One region of the Streptomyces sp. NBC_00503 genome, then DNA from elsewhere that is predicted to be linked to it. Evidence: riboswitches for the same ligand, from Rfam matches in the RefSeq annotation. Region 1 holds a riboswitch; the other holds the start of a gene.
What was found. A riboswitch is a leader RNA that binds a small molecule or an ion and turns the genes downstream of it on or off. The one in region 1 is predicted to bind glycine.
Positions count from the first base shown of each region.

Region 1 (6,866 bases):
GTGATCGGCGTGCCGTCCTCGAACTTCACGCCGTCCTTGATCTTGACGGTGTAGGTCTTGCCGTCGTTGCTCAGGACCGGGTCGGCCGCGGCGAGGTCCGGGACCAGCTTGGTGCCCGCCGCGCCCGGCTTGCTGTCGTACGCGAACAGCTGGCGTATGTAGAGCCGCTGCAGGTTCCACACGAAGCCGTAGTAGGCGCGCGCCGGGTCGAGGAAGTCGACGTCCTGCGGGGACCAGAGCTTGAGCTCGCCGCCCTTGGCGGTCGACGGGTTCACGACCCCGGTGGTCGCGGCGTTGAAGCCGCTGGCGCCGGCGGACGCCTTGGCGTCCGGCTTCTTGTCCGCGGCCTTGTCACACGCCACGGCGGACACCGACAGGGCAGCGACCACCGCGGTGATCGCGAGCGCCTTCTTTCTGCGGATCACGTTGTCCAACCTCCATAGGTGGGTGAAGCGTTGAAGCGGTTCAGCTGCCCTTGGGGTCGAGTGCGTCACGCAGCCCGTCCCCGAAGAGGTTGAACGCCAGGACGGTGATGAAGATCGTCATACCGGGAACCACCATGTACATGGGGTCGTCCTGGTAGATGGGGATGGCATCCGACAGCATCTTTCCCCAGGAGGCCGTGGGCGGCTTGACCCCGGCACCGAGGAAGCTGAGGGCCGCCTCCGTCAGGATGTTGGTCGGGATGATCAGCGTCGTGTAGACGAGGATCGGCGCGACCAGGTTCGGCAGCAGCTCCTTGATCAGGATGTATCCGCTGCCCGCGCCGAGGCTGCGCGCGGCCTCGACGTACTCGCGTTCGCGCAACGAGATCGTCTGGCCCCGCACGATGCGGCCGATGTACGGCCAGCCGAAGAAGCCGATGACGACGACCAGCACGCCCATCCGGACGCCGGAACCGGTGAAGCCCCAGAGGGAGTTGGGGACCACCGAGACCAGCGAGATGGTGAAGAGCAGCTGCGGGAAGGCCAGCAGCAGGTCCATCGTGCGGCTGATGAGCCCGTCGACCCAGCCGCCCAGGAAGCCGGCGAGGGCTCCCAGCAGGCTGCCGAGGACGACGGAGACGAAGGCCGCCAGGAAGGCGACGATCAAGGAGATCTGCGAGCCGTAGACGATCCGGCTGAACACGTCGCGTCCGTTGGTCGGTTCGACGCCCAGCAGGTAGTCGGAGCTGATGCCGCCGAACGATCCGAGCGGCGTACCGAACTCCGGGTCGAGCAGATCTTCGTGGAACTCGTTGGGCGGGTGGCCCAGCAGGCTCACGATCAGCGGGGCGAAGACCGCCACCAGGATCAGGAAGATCACGATCACGCCGCCCGTCAGCGCGACCTTGTCGCGCTTGAGCCGCATCCATGCGATGCGGCCGGGCGAGCGGCCTTCGATGGCCTTGGCTGGGACGTCGGCTACGGACACGGGTGCGGGTGTCTCCGCGCTCGTGTCATGCAGTGGTGCCGTCATCGTGGTGGGGACCCCTCTCGGCCGACGGGTGGGCCGGCCCATGCCCGCCGCTGTAGCGGCGTTGGTGCGGAGTGGCGCTCGGAGTGCGGTGTGCGGTGTGCCCAGCAGCGCGGGACTGGCAGTACATGCGTTGCTGGTGGTGCACGTGGTGCTGTGCGAAACGACAAAGGAATTTCACGTGGCGAACCAGCCGTTGGAGGACTGACCCGCTCTTGGGTGGGGAGTCTTCATCGGGCGCTCGATCAGCCGCCAGACCCGCAGGTGAATGGATGCGCAACCGTGATGTGAGGGTCGAGTTCCCGTTATCCGGACTTCACTGCCACCTCAGCGGAGCAAGACAGCCCGTTCGGTACGGAATCGGACATGGCGCCCAACTCGGCGTACTACCATGCCTATTGGGCGTACATCAGGGTCGAAATCAGGACAACGCAAAGGCCGCACGGAACGAGTGTTCCGTGCGGCCTCAGGTGGCTTGATACCGATGTCTCAGTAGGCGGGCGCCTGTCCCTCGCGGTCGTAGAACGGCCGGGTGCGGGCGCGCAGCCACATCGCGACGGGGTCGTGCTCGTCGGCGAGGGCGACCGTGCACACGGGCACGCCCTCGGGGACCACGCCGACCGACTGGCGCATCATTTCCCGTACGGACTCCAGCGCGTGCGAGGAGGCGTCGTACAGGTCGAGCCCCACGGCCAGGTACGGGGACCCGAGCGCGGGCTGCACCCAGGCGCGGCGCAGCGAGCGCACGGCGGGCGTGCGGTGCGCGTGCTGCGTGAGCAGCCCGTAGAACTGCGGGAGCTCGATGGCGGGCTCGGACAGCCGCAGCGGCCCGGCGGGCATCCGCTCCAGGCCGGTGGCGATCCGGCGCAGGTCGGCCCAGGGAATGCCGACGCCGCCGCCCTGGGCGTGCGGGTTGAGCCACAGCCCCCAGCGGTCCGGGTAGAGGGCGCGGGCGATGTCCCGGCCGGTGACCACCTCGTAGCCGCGGTTCCAGCCGCTGGCGGCCAGCTCCTGCGGGGAGGTCACGCAGGGCGCGTACCCGAGGTTCTCGACCTCCATGCCGCCGTACTGGGCGTCCGGGGAGCCGGGCTGCCCTTGCCAGAGCAGCATCCACAGCCGGCCCTCGGCGAGGGCGTGCAGGAGTGACTCGTAGCTCTCATAGCGCCCGGGAGTCACCTGGCGCAGCATGTGCTCGACCTGCCCGACCGCGGCCGTGCCTGACGCACTCACCCGGTACCCCTCTTCGTCTCTTCGTCCGCCCGTCGCCCACGCGTGTCCGTCACCAGCTTAAGCGTGCCTACAGCAGGTGGAAGGGGCGTACGCGCGTAACGATGAAGTCGACGACCGGGTCTTCGACGCCGTCCAGGAGGATCAACTGCACAGGCCAGGGGGCCGGTACCCGGGCCAGCGCGCGCCCCAGGGCTTCCATCGGGGCGTTCCGCATCGCGGGATCCCATCCCACCAATCGGACACCGATGTACAGCTGCGGGGCCCCGCCCTCGACGCTGGCGAGGCAGCGGTGGGCGGCCGCGACGGCTCCGCTCGCCCGGAACTCCTCCGCGGCGGCGGCCAGGAAGTCCACCGGATCCTCCTGCCAGTCGGGCTCGAAGAGCCGGACCCGGCCGCCGGTGGCGGGGCCGTCGAGCGGGCTGCGGCCCATCCGGCAGAGCTCCGCGACGGCGGGCGGGGGCAGTGGGGCTCCGACGGCCCCCTCGGGGTTGAGCGCGATGCCCAGCTGCGGGGGCAGGCCCCGGGCGAAGTCCACGGCGGGGGCGACGGCGAAGTCCATGGCGGGGCCGGCGCAGGCTCGCAGCTGCTCCTCGGAGGTGTAGACGGGCACGTACGCGGCGCCGTTGATCTCCATGGTCGGTAGGTCCAGGCTGTCCACGCCCCCGGGCAGCGGGATCCACACCTGGCTGCGCCCGAGCACTTCGAGGATCCGCCCGCCGGCCTCCGCCTGCCCCAGCGCCGCCCCGAGCACCTGCTCCAGCTCGTTACCCGGCCACATGTACGCCTCCGCTTGCTTGCCCTTGTTCCGCCCCGAGGTTAACGGGCGGAACCGGGCCGTCCGTCGAGGCGGGAGCCGTAGTGGCGCGGCTCACTGAAGGGCCGGTCCGGCCGGCGGCACCCCCTGGCCGCACGGCCGGTGGAAGCCGATCGCCGTCAGGCGGGAGGCCGCCGGGCGGTCCAGGAGGATCACCGAGGCGCAGCCGGCCGGCGGACGGCCCGACTCCGCCTCGCGCAGCAGCCGGGCCACCGCGCCCCGGTGCCGGGCGAAGGCGTACGCCGACACGCCCCGGCCCCGCGCGGCCTGCCCGGCCCGGGCCTCCTCGGGGGTGGTGTCCAGGAGCACCAGGTGCAGGGCGCGGCCCCGGCGCCGGGCGGCCCGGGCGAGGAGGCCGCGCACCCAGCTCTGCGTACCGCAGTCGTGGACCACGACCGAGGCGCCGGAGCGGAGCACCCGCCACAGTCCCCAGTAGTGGGCCATCCGGACCGCGGGTCGGTAGACGGCGTAGGGCAGCGCGGCCGGCATCCGGCGCTCCCACCGCTCGCGCGCGTCCTGGGAGTCGATGCCGCCGCCTTCGGCGGCCCGCTTGAGCAGGGTGGTCTTGCCGCCGCCGGGCAGTCCGGAGACGACCACGATGTCCCCCTCGGCGAAGCGGAGCCGCCCGGGGGCCGCCGAGCCGGTCGCGGCCCGGGCCGCGCGCAGGTCCCGTACCCTCCCCGTCGCTCCGGTCCGTACGACGCTGCGCTGCGTCGGCACCCCGGGGGCCGCGGCGCCGCCGGTGCCGGCGCCCCTGCCCGCGCCCGTCTCCGTACTCGCCGTCTCCGGCCTCGCCGTCTCCGGCCTCGCCGTCTGCGTACCTGCCGCCGCCAGCGCTCCGAATCTCCGCACAGTGATCGCCTCCCCCGCATCGGGTCACGTGGACCCTTCCCCCTGAATGTAAAGAGACGGTAATCCGGGGCCACCGGTTCCGCTCCGCTTCCGGACCCCCTCCCCCATTCGGCCGCACGCCGTGCAATGATGTGCGCCATCTGGACACCAACTGCATACCGGCCGCTTGAATCCACGCGGGAGAGTTCCGACCGGCCGAAAGGCCGTGGCGGACGCCGAAGGAGCAAGTACCTCCCTTGAATCTCTCAGGCCCCGTACCGCGTGGATGAGGCAGATCTGAAAAGCGAGCCGCGCCACCGCCCGTCAGGGCACCGGCGTCGGCTCCACCCAAGGTGCAAGTCGAAGACCTTCCCCTGGAAGCGGGGAACTCTCGGCGAACCTCTCAGGTTCCGATGACAGATGGGGAGGAACTCCTCCTCGTCATGTCATGCCCTGGGACCCGGGAGCCACACCCATGAGCACTGCCCCCCGCCTGACCGCCCTCGATGCGCTGCACCGTGAGCTCGGTGCGACCATGACCGACTTCGCGGGCTGGGACATGCCCCTGCGGTACGCCAGCGAGCGCGACGAGCACAACGCCGTCCGCACCAAGGCCGGTCTGTTCGACCTCTCCCACATGGGCGAGATCACCCTGACCGGCCCCGAGGCCGTCAAGGTCCTGGACTACGCACTGGTCGGCAACATCTCCACCGTCGGCGTCGGCCGCGCCCGCTACACGCACATCTGCCAGGAAGACGGCGGCATCCTCGACGACCTGATCGTCTACCGCCTGGGCGAGACCGAGTACATGGTCGTCGCCAACGCCTCCAACGCCCAGGTCGTCCTCGACGCGATCACCGAGCGCGCCGCCGGCTTCGACGCCGAGGTCCGTGACGACCGTGACGCGTACGCGCTGCTCGCGGTCCAGGGTCCCGAGTCCCCCGGCATCCTCGCCTCCCTCACCGACGCCGACCTGGACGGGCTGAAGTACTACGCCGGCCTGCCCGGCACGGTCGCCGGGGTGCCCGCGCTGATCGCGCGCACGGGCTACACCGGCGAGGACGGCTTCGAGCTGTTCGTCGCCCCCCAGCACGCCGTGGAGCTGTGGCAGGCGCTGACCAAGGCGGGCGAGGGCGTCGGCCTGGTCCCGGCCGGTCTGTCCTGCCGCGACACGCTGCGCCTGGAGGCGGGCATGCCGCTGTACGGGCACGAGCTGACCACCTCCCTCACCCCGTTTGACGCGGGTCTGGGCCGGGTCGTGAAGTTCGAGAAGGAGGGCGAGTTCGTCGGCCGCGCCGCCCTGGAGGCCGCCGCCGAGCGGGCCGCCTCCAACCCGCCGCGCAAGCTGGTCGGCCTGATCGCCGAGGGCCGCCGCGTCCCGCGCGCCGGCTTCTCCGTCACCTTCGACGGCCAGGTCGTCGGCGAGGTCACCTCGGGCGCCCCGTCCCCGACGCTGGGCAAGCCGATCGCGATGGCCTACGTGGACGCGGCGTACGCCGCGCCCGGCACCTCCGGCGTCGGCGTGGACATTCGCGGTACGCATGAGGCGTACGAAGTCGTGGCCCTGCCCTTCTATAAGCGGCAGAAGTAACCCTTCGACGGACTCCGGCCGTACGGGTCGCCCTCGCGGCTTCCCGTAGGGGCGCACGCCCGCGCACGCAAGACCACTGTTCGATCCACTCCCCCGCATCCAGGAGAATCAGGTCATGAGCAACCCCCAGCAGCTGCGTTTCAGCAAGGAGCACGAGTGGCTGTCGGCCGCCGTGGACGGTGTCTCGACGGTCGGCATCACGGAGTTCGCGGCCAACGCGCTCGGTGACGTCGTCTACGCCCAGCTTCCCGAGGTCGGCGACACGGTGACCGCAGGCGAGACCTGTGGCGAGCTGGAGTCGACCAAGTCGGTCAGCGACCTGTACTCCCCCGTCACCGGTGAGGTCGTCGAGTTCAACCAGGACGTCGTCGACGACCCGGCGCTCGTCAACACCGCCCCCTTCGAGGGTGGCTGGCTGTTCAAGGTGCGCATCGCGGAGGAGCCGGCCGACCTGCTCTCCGCCGAGGAGTACGCCGCGCTCACCCACTCCGACAACTGACCTCAGGGGATCTTGATGTCCGTACTGAACACCCCTCTCCATGAGCTCGACCCCGACGTCGCCGCCGCCGTCGACGCCGAGCTCGTGCGCCAGCAGTCGACCCTGGAAATGATCGCGTCGGAGAACTTCGCTCCGGTCGCCGTCATGGAGGCCCAGGGCTCGGTCCTGACCAACAAGTACGCCGAGGGCTACCCGGGCCGCCGCTACTACGGCGGCTGCGAGCACGTGGACGTCGTCGAGCAGATCGCGATCGACCGCATCAAGGCGCTGTTCGGTGCCGAGGCCGCGAACGTGCAGCCCCACTCGGGCGCGCAGGCCAACGCGGCGGCGATGTTCGCGCTGATCAAGCCGGGCGACACGATCATGGGCCTGAACCTGGCCCACGGCGGTCACCTGACCCACGGCATGAAGATCAACTTCTCGGGCAAGCTCTACAACGTGGTCCC
Region 1 is NZ_CP107855.1:5,591,955-5,598,820, reverse strand. Features, by position in the region: gene OG490_RS26020 (ABC transporter substrate-binding protein) at 1-425, opposite strand, end outside; gene OG490_RS26015 (ABC transporter permease) at 466-1,458, opposite strand; gene OG490_RS26010 (enhanced serine sensitivity protein SseB C-terminal domain-containing protein) at 1,945-2,685, opposite strand; gene OG490_RS26005 (enhanced serine sensitivity protein SseB) at 2,753-3,463, opposite strand; gene OG490_RS26000 (AAA family ATPase) at 3,554-4,351, opposite strand; glycine riboswitch at 4,519-4,621, shown strand; gene gcvT (glycine cleavage system aminomethyltransferase GcvT) at 4,806-5,921, shown strand; gene gcvH (glycine cleavage system protein GcvH) at 6,037-6,420, shown strand; gene glyA (serine hydroxymethyltransferase) at 6,436-6,866, shown strand, end outside.

Region 2 (6,866 bases), 4.3 Mb from region 1:
TCCGGCAGCCGCTTCCTCTTGGACGGAGAGCTGACGACGGCCGGCCGGCACCCGCAGAGCGACATCTTCCTGGACGACGTCACCGTCTCCCGGCGCCATGTCGAGTTCCGCAGGAGCCACGACGGCGGCTTCACCGTCGCCGATGTCGGCAGCCTCAACGGCACGTACGTGAACCGTGAACCGATCGACTCCGTCTCCCTCCACAACGGCGACGAAGTGCAGATCGGCAAGTACCGGCTGGTCTTCTACGCGAGCCTGCGGGGCATCTGACCCTCCTCCGGATCCTGTCCGGGGGACTCCCCAGGGAAGGTCCCATGCTGCGCACCCCGACAGGCGGTGCCGGAAACGGCACCGCCGCCTCGGCCCGACGGCTGGTGAGCATCGGCACGGTGCTCACGATGCTGCGTGAAGAGTTCCCCGAGGTCACGATCTCGAAGATCCGCTTCCTGGAGGCGGAGGGGCTCGTGGAGCCCCGGCGCACACCTTCCGGATACCGCAAGTTCAGCACCGACGACGTGGAGCGCCTCGCCCACATCCTTCGGCTCCAGCGCGATCACTACCTTCCGTTGAAGGTCATCCGCGAGCAGCTCGACGCGCTCGTCCGCGGCGAGCAGATCCGCATCCCGGCGCCCACGGCGCACGGGGAATCCGTCGACCCCATGAGCCCCGTGGTCATCTACGGCGAGGTGGGCCGGGAGCGGCCGACCGTGGCCCGGGTGGGCCGGGCCGAGCTGATCGCCGCCGCGGAGGTGGACGAGGTGCAGCTCGTCGAGTGGGAGTCGTACGGGCTGATCGCGGAGGCGCCGGGCGGCGGGTTCGACGCCGAGGCGGTCACCGTGGCCCGTCTGGTGGCCGATCTCGGCCGGTTCGGGCTGGAGCCGCGCCACCTGCGCGCGATGAAGGCCGCCGCCGACCGGGAGGCCGGTCTGGTCGAACAGGTCGTCTCACCGCTGCGCCGCCACCGCAACCCGCAGACCAGGGCACATGCCGAGGCCACCCTGAAAGAGCTCGCGGGGCTCTCCGTACGGCTGCACGAGGCCTTGGTGCAGACGGCGCTCGGGGTGCGGCTGCACTGATCCGGGGGGCTCTCGGAGGAGTCGCGGGGGGCTCCTGCGGGCAGCCTTGGGGGAGCCCGACTACCCAAACCGGCCGGGCAGGTCCTAGGGTTGCTGTGTGAACGAGCTCGACGTTGTGGGTGTCCGGGTGGAAATGCCCTCCAACCAACCGATCGTTCTCCTGCGTGAGGTGGGAGGCGATCGATACCTCCCCATCTGGATCGGACCAGGGGAGGCGACCGCCATTGCCTTCGCGCAGCAGGGCATGGCTCCTGCCCGGCCGCTGACGCACGACCTGTTCAAGGACGTGCTGGAGGCGATCGGCGAGGAACTCACCGAAGTCCGGATCACGGATCTGCGGGAGGGCGTCTTCTACGCGGAGCTCGTCTTCGCCAGCGGGGTCGAGGTGAGCGCGAGGCCGTCCGACGCCATAGCGCTGGCCCTGCGCACCGGGACGCCGATCTACGGCAGCGACGGCGTGCTGGACGACGCCGGAATCGCGATCCCGGACGAGCAGGAGGACGAGGTGGAGAAGTTCCGCGAGTTCCTCGACCAGATCTCGCCCGAGGACTTCGGCACCGGACCGCACTGAGTCCGGGGCCGCGGCGTCCTCCGGGCGTTCTCGACGCAGCCTCAAAGGAGATTGCAGCCCATTCGAGTAGCCTTTCCCCGCAATGGGGTACGGGAAACCACTCTCAGGGTGATTATCACTCGGCGTGCCGAGTGTGGCGATCGTTGACGCACCCCGGGTGACTGCCTACCTTCGAGGTGGCAGGTCAAGGACGGAGGGTCGGCGTGAGAGTCACGGGCGACGGTACGACCGGGGGCATCCCCGCACGGAGTGACGGTGGGCCGTACCCGCTGCACGGTGGTGCGGTGAGTTCCGCGCGCCGTCAGCCGGAGCCCGCGCCGGTCGGTTCGATGGGGCCGGTGGGGCCCCAGGGTGGCGAGGCGGCACCCGAGCAGGTCGGATACCGCGGGCCGACGGCGTGTGCCGCGGCCGGCATCACCTACCGGCAGCTCGACTACTGGGCGCGCACGGGGCTGGTGGAGCCGAGCGTGCGTCCCGCGTACGGGTCGGGCACGCAGCGGCTGTACAGCTTCCGGGACGTGGTCGTCCTCAAGATCGTCAAGCGCTTCCTGGACACCGGGGTGGCGCTGCAGAACATCCGCACCGCCGTGCAGCACCTGCGTGACCGCGGGTTCTCGGACCTCGAGCGCATGACGCTGATGAGCGACGGAGCCACGGTCTACGAGTGCACCTCGCCGGAACAGGTCGTCGGCCTGCTCCAGGGCGGTCAGGGAATCTTCGGGATCGCCGTCGGAGTGGTCTGGCGCGATGTCGAGAACGCCCTGTCGCAGCTCCACGGGGAGCGCGTGGACACCGGTGAGACGGTGGTCGGGCACAACCCCGCCGACGAGCTGGCCGCGCGGCGCAACCGGGCCGTCTAGGTCGTCCAGGTCATTTTCAGGGCACGTTCACCGAGGCCGTCCGGCCCGGCCCGCCTCCGCGGCGGGTCCGGTCGGACGGCCTCGGGCGTTTTGTCAGTGGCGTAGGGCAGCATCGGTGCTGTGAGAGCCGCGCCGACCATCATGCATCTGGACATGGACGCCTTCTACGCGTCCGTGGAGCAGGCGTCGAAGCCGAGCCTGCGCGGCAAAGCCGTCATCGTCGGCGGGCTCGGTCCGCGCGGGGTCGTCGCCACCTGTTCGTACGAGGCCAGGCGGTTCGGGGTCCACTCGGCGATGCCGACCGCCCAGGCGCGGCGGCTCTGCCCGAACGGCGCGTACCTGATCCCGCGCTTCGGCCTGTACCGGGCGGTCAGCGACACCGTCATGGCCCTCCTGCGCGAGCTGTCGCCGCTCGTGGAGCCGCTGAGCCTGGACGAGGCCTTCGTGGACCTGGAGGCGGGCGGGGTCGCCTTCGACGCGGAGTCCGCCCGGGCCGTGGGAGAGCGGCTGCGGGCCGACATCATGGCCGCGACCGGGCTCAGCGGATCGGTCGGGCTGGCCGGGTCCAAGATGCTGGCCAAGGTGGCCTCCGAGGAGGCCAAGCCCGCGGGGCTGCTGCTGATCGAGGTCGGCACCGAGCGGGCGCATCTCGCGCCGATGTCGGTACGGACCCTGCCCGGGGTCGGCCCGGCCACCGGGGAGCACCTGCGGCGGGCCGGGATCACCACGGTGGGGGAGCTGGCGGGGGCCGGCGAGGACGAGCTGGTCCGGATGGTGGGGCGCTCGCACGGGGTCGGGCTGTACCGGATGGCCAGGGGTGTGGACGAGCGGCCGGTGGTCGCCGAGCGCGACGCGAAATCGGTGTCGGTCGAGGACACCTTCGACGTGGACCTGCACGACCGGGTCCGGATCCGGGGCGAGGTGCAGCGGCTCGCGGACCGGTGCGTGCGGCGGCTGCGGGAGTCCGGGCACTCGGGGCGGACCATCGTGCTCAAGGTGCGGCGGTACGACTTCTCGACGCTGACCCGCTCCGAGACCCTGCGGGGGCCGACCGACGACCCGGCGGTGGTGCGCGAGGCCGCGGCGCGGCTGCTGGAGGCCGTGGACACCACGGGCGGGGTGCGGCTGCTGGGGGTGGGGGTCACGGGGCTGGCGGACTACACGCAGGAGGACCTGTTCGCCTTCGCGGTGACGCTGGCCGCCGATGCGGAGGCCGCCGAAGCCGAGGCGGCGGAGGCGGCGGCGGAGGGGGAGGCGGAGCCCGCTGGGCCGGATGGGGTCGGTGGGGCCGAGGAGACGGCTGCGGTCGCCGATGCGGAGGGCTCCGTAGAGCTGGAGCACGGCGGCAAGGGTGCCGGGCCGGCGGAGGCGGAGGGGAAGCGCGGACACGGGGAGCCGGGCGGGGAGCCGAGCCTCGGGGAGCCGGGCCGGGAGCCGGGCCTCGGGGAGCGCGGCCCCGGAGAGGCCCCGGCCGCGGCGGCCTCCGAGGACGGTGGCGGACCGCCCGGTGGGGGCGATGCCGGCGCCGGGCGGCTGTGGCACGCCGGGAGCGACGTGCGGCACGCGGTGTACGGGCCGGGCTGGGTGCAGGGCAGCGGGGTCGGGCGGGTGACCGTACGGTTCGAGGAGCCCGGCTCGGAGCCGGGCCGGGTGCGGACGTTCCGGGTGGACGACCCCGAGCTGGAGCCGTCCGATCCGCTTCCGCTGGTGGGGACGAGGGGCGTGACCTGCTAGGGGGTGTCCGCAAAGTAGCGCCAGACGCCACGGGCCAGGCGTTACTTTGCGGACACCGCCTAGGCCTGGCCCTCGTCGCCCGCCAGGCGGCCGAAGTCGCGGTGGAACTCGCTGGGGAGGGCCACGTCGAGGCCGTAGTGGTGGTAGAGCTGCAGCTCCTGTTCGGGGGAGAGGTGGCGGCCGACGCCGAAGTCGGGGGCGTCCTTGATGAGGGAGCGCTCGAAGGGGACGCGCAGGGTGTCGCCCACCATCTCGCTGGGTTCCAGGGGGACGAAGGCGTCCCTGCTGAAGAGGCCGGTGCGGACGGCTGCCCATTCCGGGACGCCCGTGGCATCGTCGAGGTAGACCTCGTCGACGGTGCCGATCTTGGCGCCATTGCGGTCGAATGCCTTGCGGCCGATCAGGCTGCGGGGATCGATGTCGGTCTGCACGGTCCGGTCCCTCCATTGGGGCGCAACTCCTCCGTAATGACTACAAAAGTGCATTTCCGGGGAGGGGGCCACTCGGGGAGGGCCCGAGATCCTCGCTGGTAGGCTGGGTGACGGCTGTTGACCCTGTGCGGGAGAGTCCTCCGAGTGAGCAAGACGGGGGCGCCGAAGGAGCAAATCCTCCCCGGAATCTCTCAGGCATACGTACCGCACGTAGGTGAGGCCACTCTGGAAAGCAGGGGCGGTACCGGGCGCGCAGTGCCGGTTCCTCTCCTCACCGACGGTGAAAGCCGGACCCCCGGGAGACCCCCGCGTGGCCCGGTGAAGCTCTCAGGTTCGATGACAGAGGGGGAGGCCGTCCGGGTGCCCGCGCCGTGGTGCCCCTCGCAGGTCGTACGACCCAGGAGGCCTCCGTACATGACCGCCAACCGCATTCCGCTCTCCCAGCTGGAGCGAGGCATCCCCTTCGAGCAGCGCCACATCGGCCCTGATGCCGAGGCGCAGGCGAAGATGCTCGCCCAGGTGGGCTACGGCTCGCTGGACGAACTGACCGCCGCAGCGGTGCCGGATGTGATCAAGACCACTGCCGCGCTGAACCTGCCCGAGGCGCGGACCGAGGCCGAGGTGCTCGCCGAGCTGCGTCAGCTCGCCGACCGCAACCAGGTCCTCTCCTCCATGATCGGCCTGGGTTACTACGGCACCTTCACGCCGCCGGTGATCCTGCGCAACGTCATGGAGAACCCCGCCTGGTACACGGCGTACACGCCGTACCAGCCCGAGATCTCCCAGGGCCGCCTGGAAGCCCTGCTGAACTTCCAGACCGTCGTCGCCGAGCTGACCGGACTGCCGACCTCCGGTGCCTCCCTGCTGGACGAGGGCACCGCGGCCGCCGAGGCCATGACGCTGGCCCGCCGCGTGGGCAAGGCCAAGGGGAACGTCTTCCTCGTCGACGCCGACGCGCTGCCGCAGACCATCGCCGTGATCCAGACCCGCGCCGAGCCGATCGGCATCGAGGTCGTCGTCGCCGACCTCTCCGAGGGCATCCCGGCGGAGGTCGCCGAGCGCGGCATCTACGGTGTGCTCCTCCAGTACCCGGGCGCCTCCGGTGCCGTACGGGACATCAAGCCGGTCATCGACCAGGGCCACGAGCTCGGCGCCATCGTCGCCGTCTCGGCCGACCTGCTCGCCCTGACCCTGCTGACCTCCCCGGGCGAGCTGGGCGCGGACATCGCGGTCGGCACCACCCAGCGCTTCGGCGTCCCGATGGGCTTCGGCGGACCGCACGCCGGCTACATGGCCGTCCAGGCCAAGCACGCCCGCTCGCTGCCCGGCCGCCTCGTCGGCGTCTCCGTGGACGCGGACGGCAACAAGGCCTACCGCCTGGCCCTCCAGACCCGCGAGCAGCACATCCGCCGCGAGAAGGCCACCAGCAACATCTGTACCGCGCAGGTACTGCTCGCCGTCATGGCCGGCATGTACGCGGTCTACCACGGCCCCGACGGCCTGCGGACGATCGCCCGCCGCACCCACCGCTACGCCACCCTGCTCGCCGCCGGTCTGAAGGCCGGCGGGGTCGAGGTCGTGCACGGCGCCTACTTCGACACCGTCACCGCCCGGGTTCCGGGCCGCGCCGCCGAGGTCGTGGCCGCGGCCCGCGAGGGCGGGGTCAACCTGTACCAGGTGGACGCCGACCTGGTCTCCGCCGCGTGCGACGAGACCACCCTGCGCGCCGACGTGGACGCGGTGTGGGCGGCATTCGGGGTCTCTGCCGACCTTGAGGCCCTGGACGCCACCACGGCCGACGTGCTGCCCGAGGGGCTGCTGCGCGAGGACGCGTACCTGACCCACCCGGTCTTCCACCAGCACCGCTCCGAGACCGCCATGCTGCGCTACCTGCGCAAGCTCGCGGACAAGGACTACGCACTGGACCGCGGCATGATCCCGCTGGGCTCCTGCACCATGAAGCTCAACGCGACCACCGAGATGGAGTCGGTCACCTGGCCCGAGTTCGGCCAGCTGCACCCCTTCGCCCCGGTGGAGCAGGCGGAGGGCTACCTCACGCTCATCACCGAGCTGGAGGAACGTCTCTGCGAGGTCACCGGCTACGACAAGGTCTCCATCCAGCCGAACGCCGGCTCCCAGGGTGAGCTCGCCGGCCTGCTGGCCGTCCGCGCCTACCACCGGGCGAACGGCAACG
Region 2 is NZ_CP107855.1:1,315,171-1,322,036, reverse strand. Features, by position in the region: gene OG490_RS06170 (FHA domain-containing protein) at 1-270, shown strand, start outside; gene ftsR (transcriptional regulator FtsR) at 315-1,076, shown strand; gene OG490_RS06160 (bifunctional nuclease family protein) at 1,174-1,647, shown strand; gene OG490_RS06155 (MerR family transcriptional regulator) at 1,851-2,507, shown strand; gene OG490_RS06150 (DNA polymerase IV) at 2,628-4,241, shown strand; gene OG490_RS06145 (PRC-barrel domain-containing protein) at 4,301-4,672, opposite strand; glycine riboswitch at 4,791-4,889, shown strand; gene gcvP (aminomethyl-transferring glycine dehydrogenase) at 5,087-6,866, shown strand, end outside.
Region 2: it holds a riboswitch for glycine, as region 1 does, so the genes downstream of both, gcvP (aminomethyl-transferring glycine dehydrogenase) here and gcvT (glycine cleavage system aminomethyltransferase GcvT) in region 1, are expected to answer to the same signal.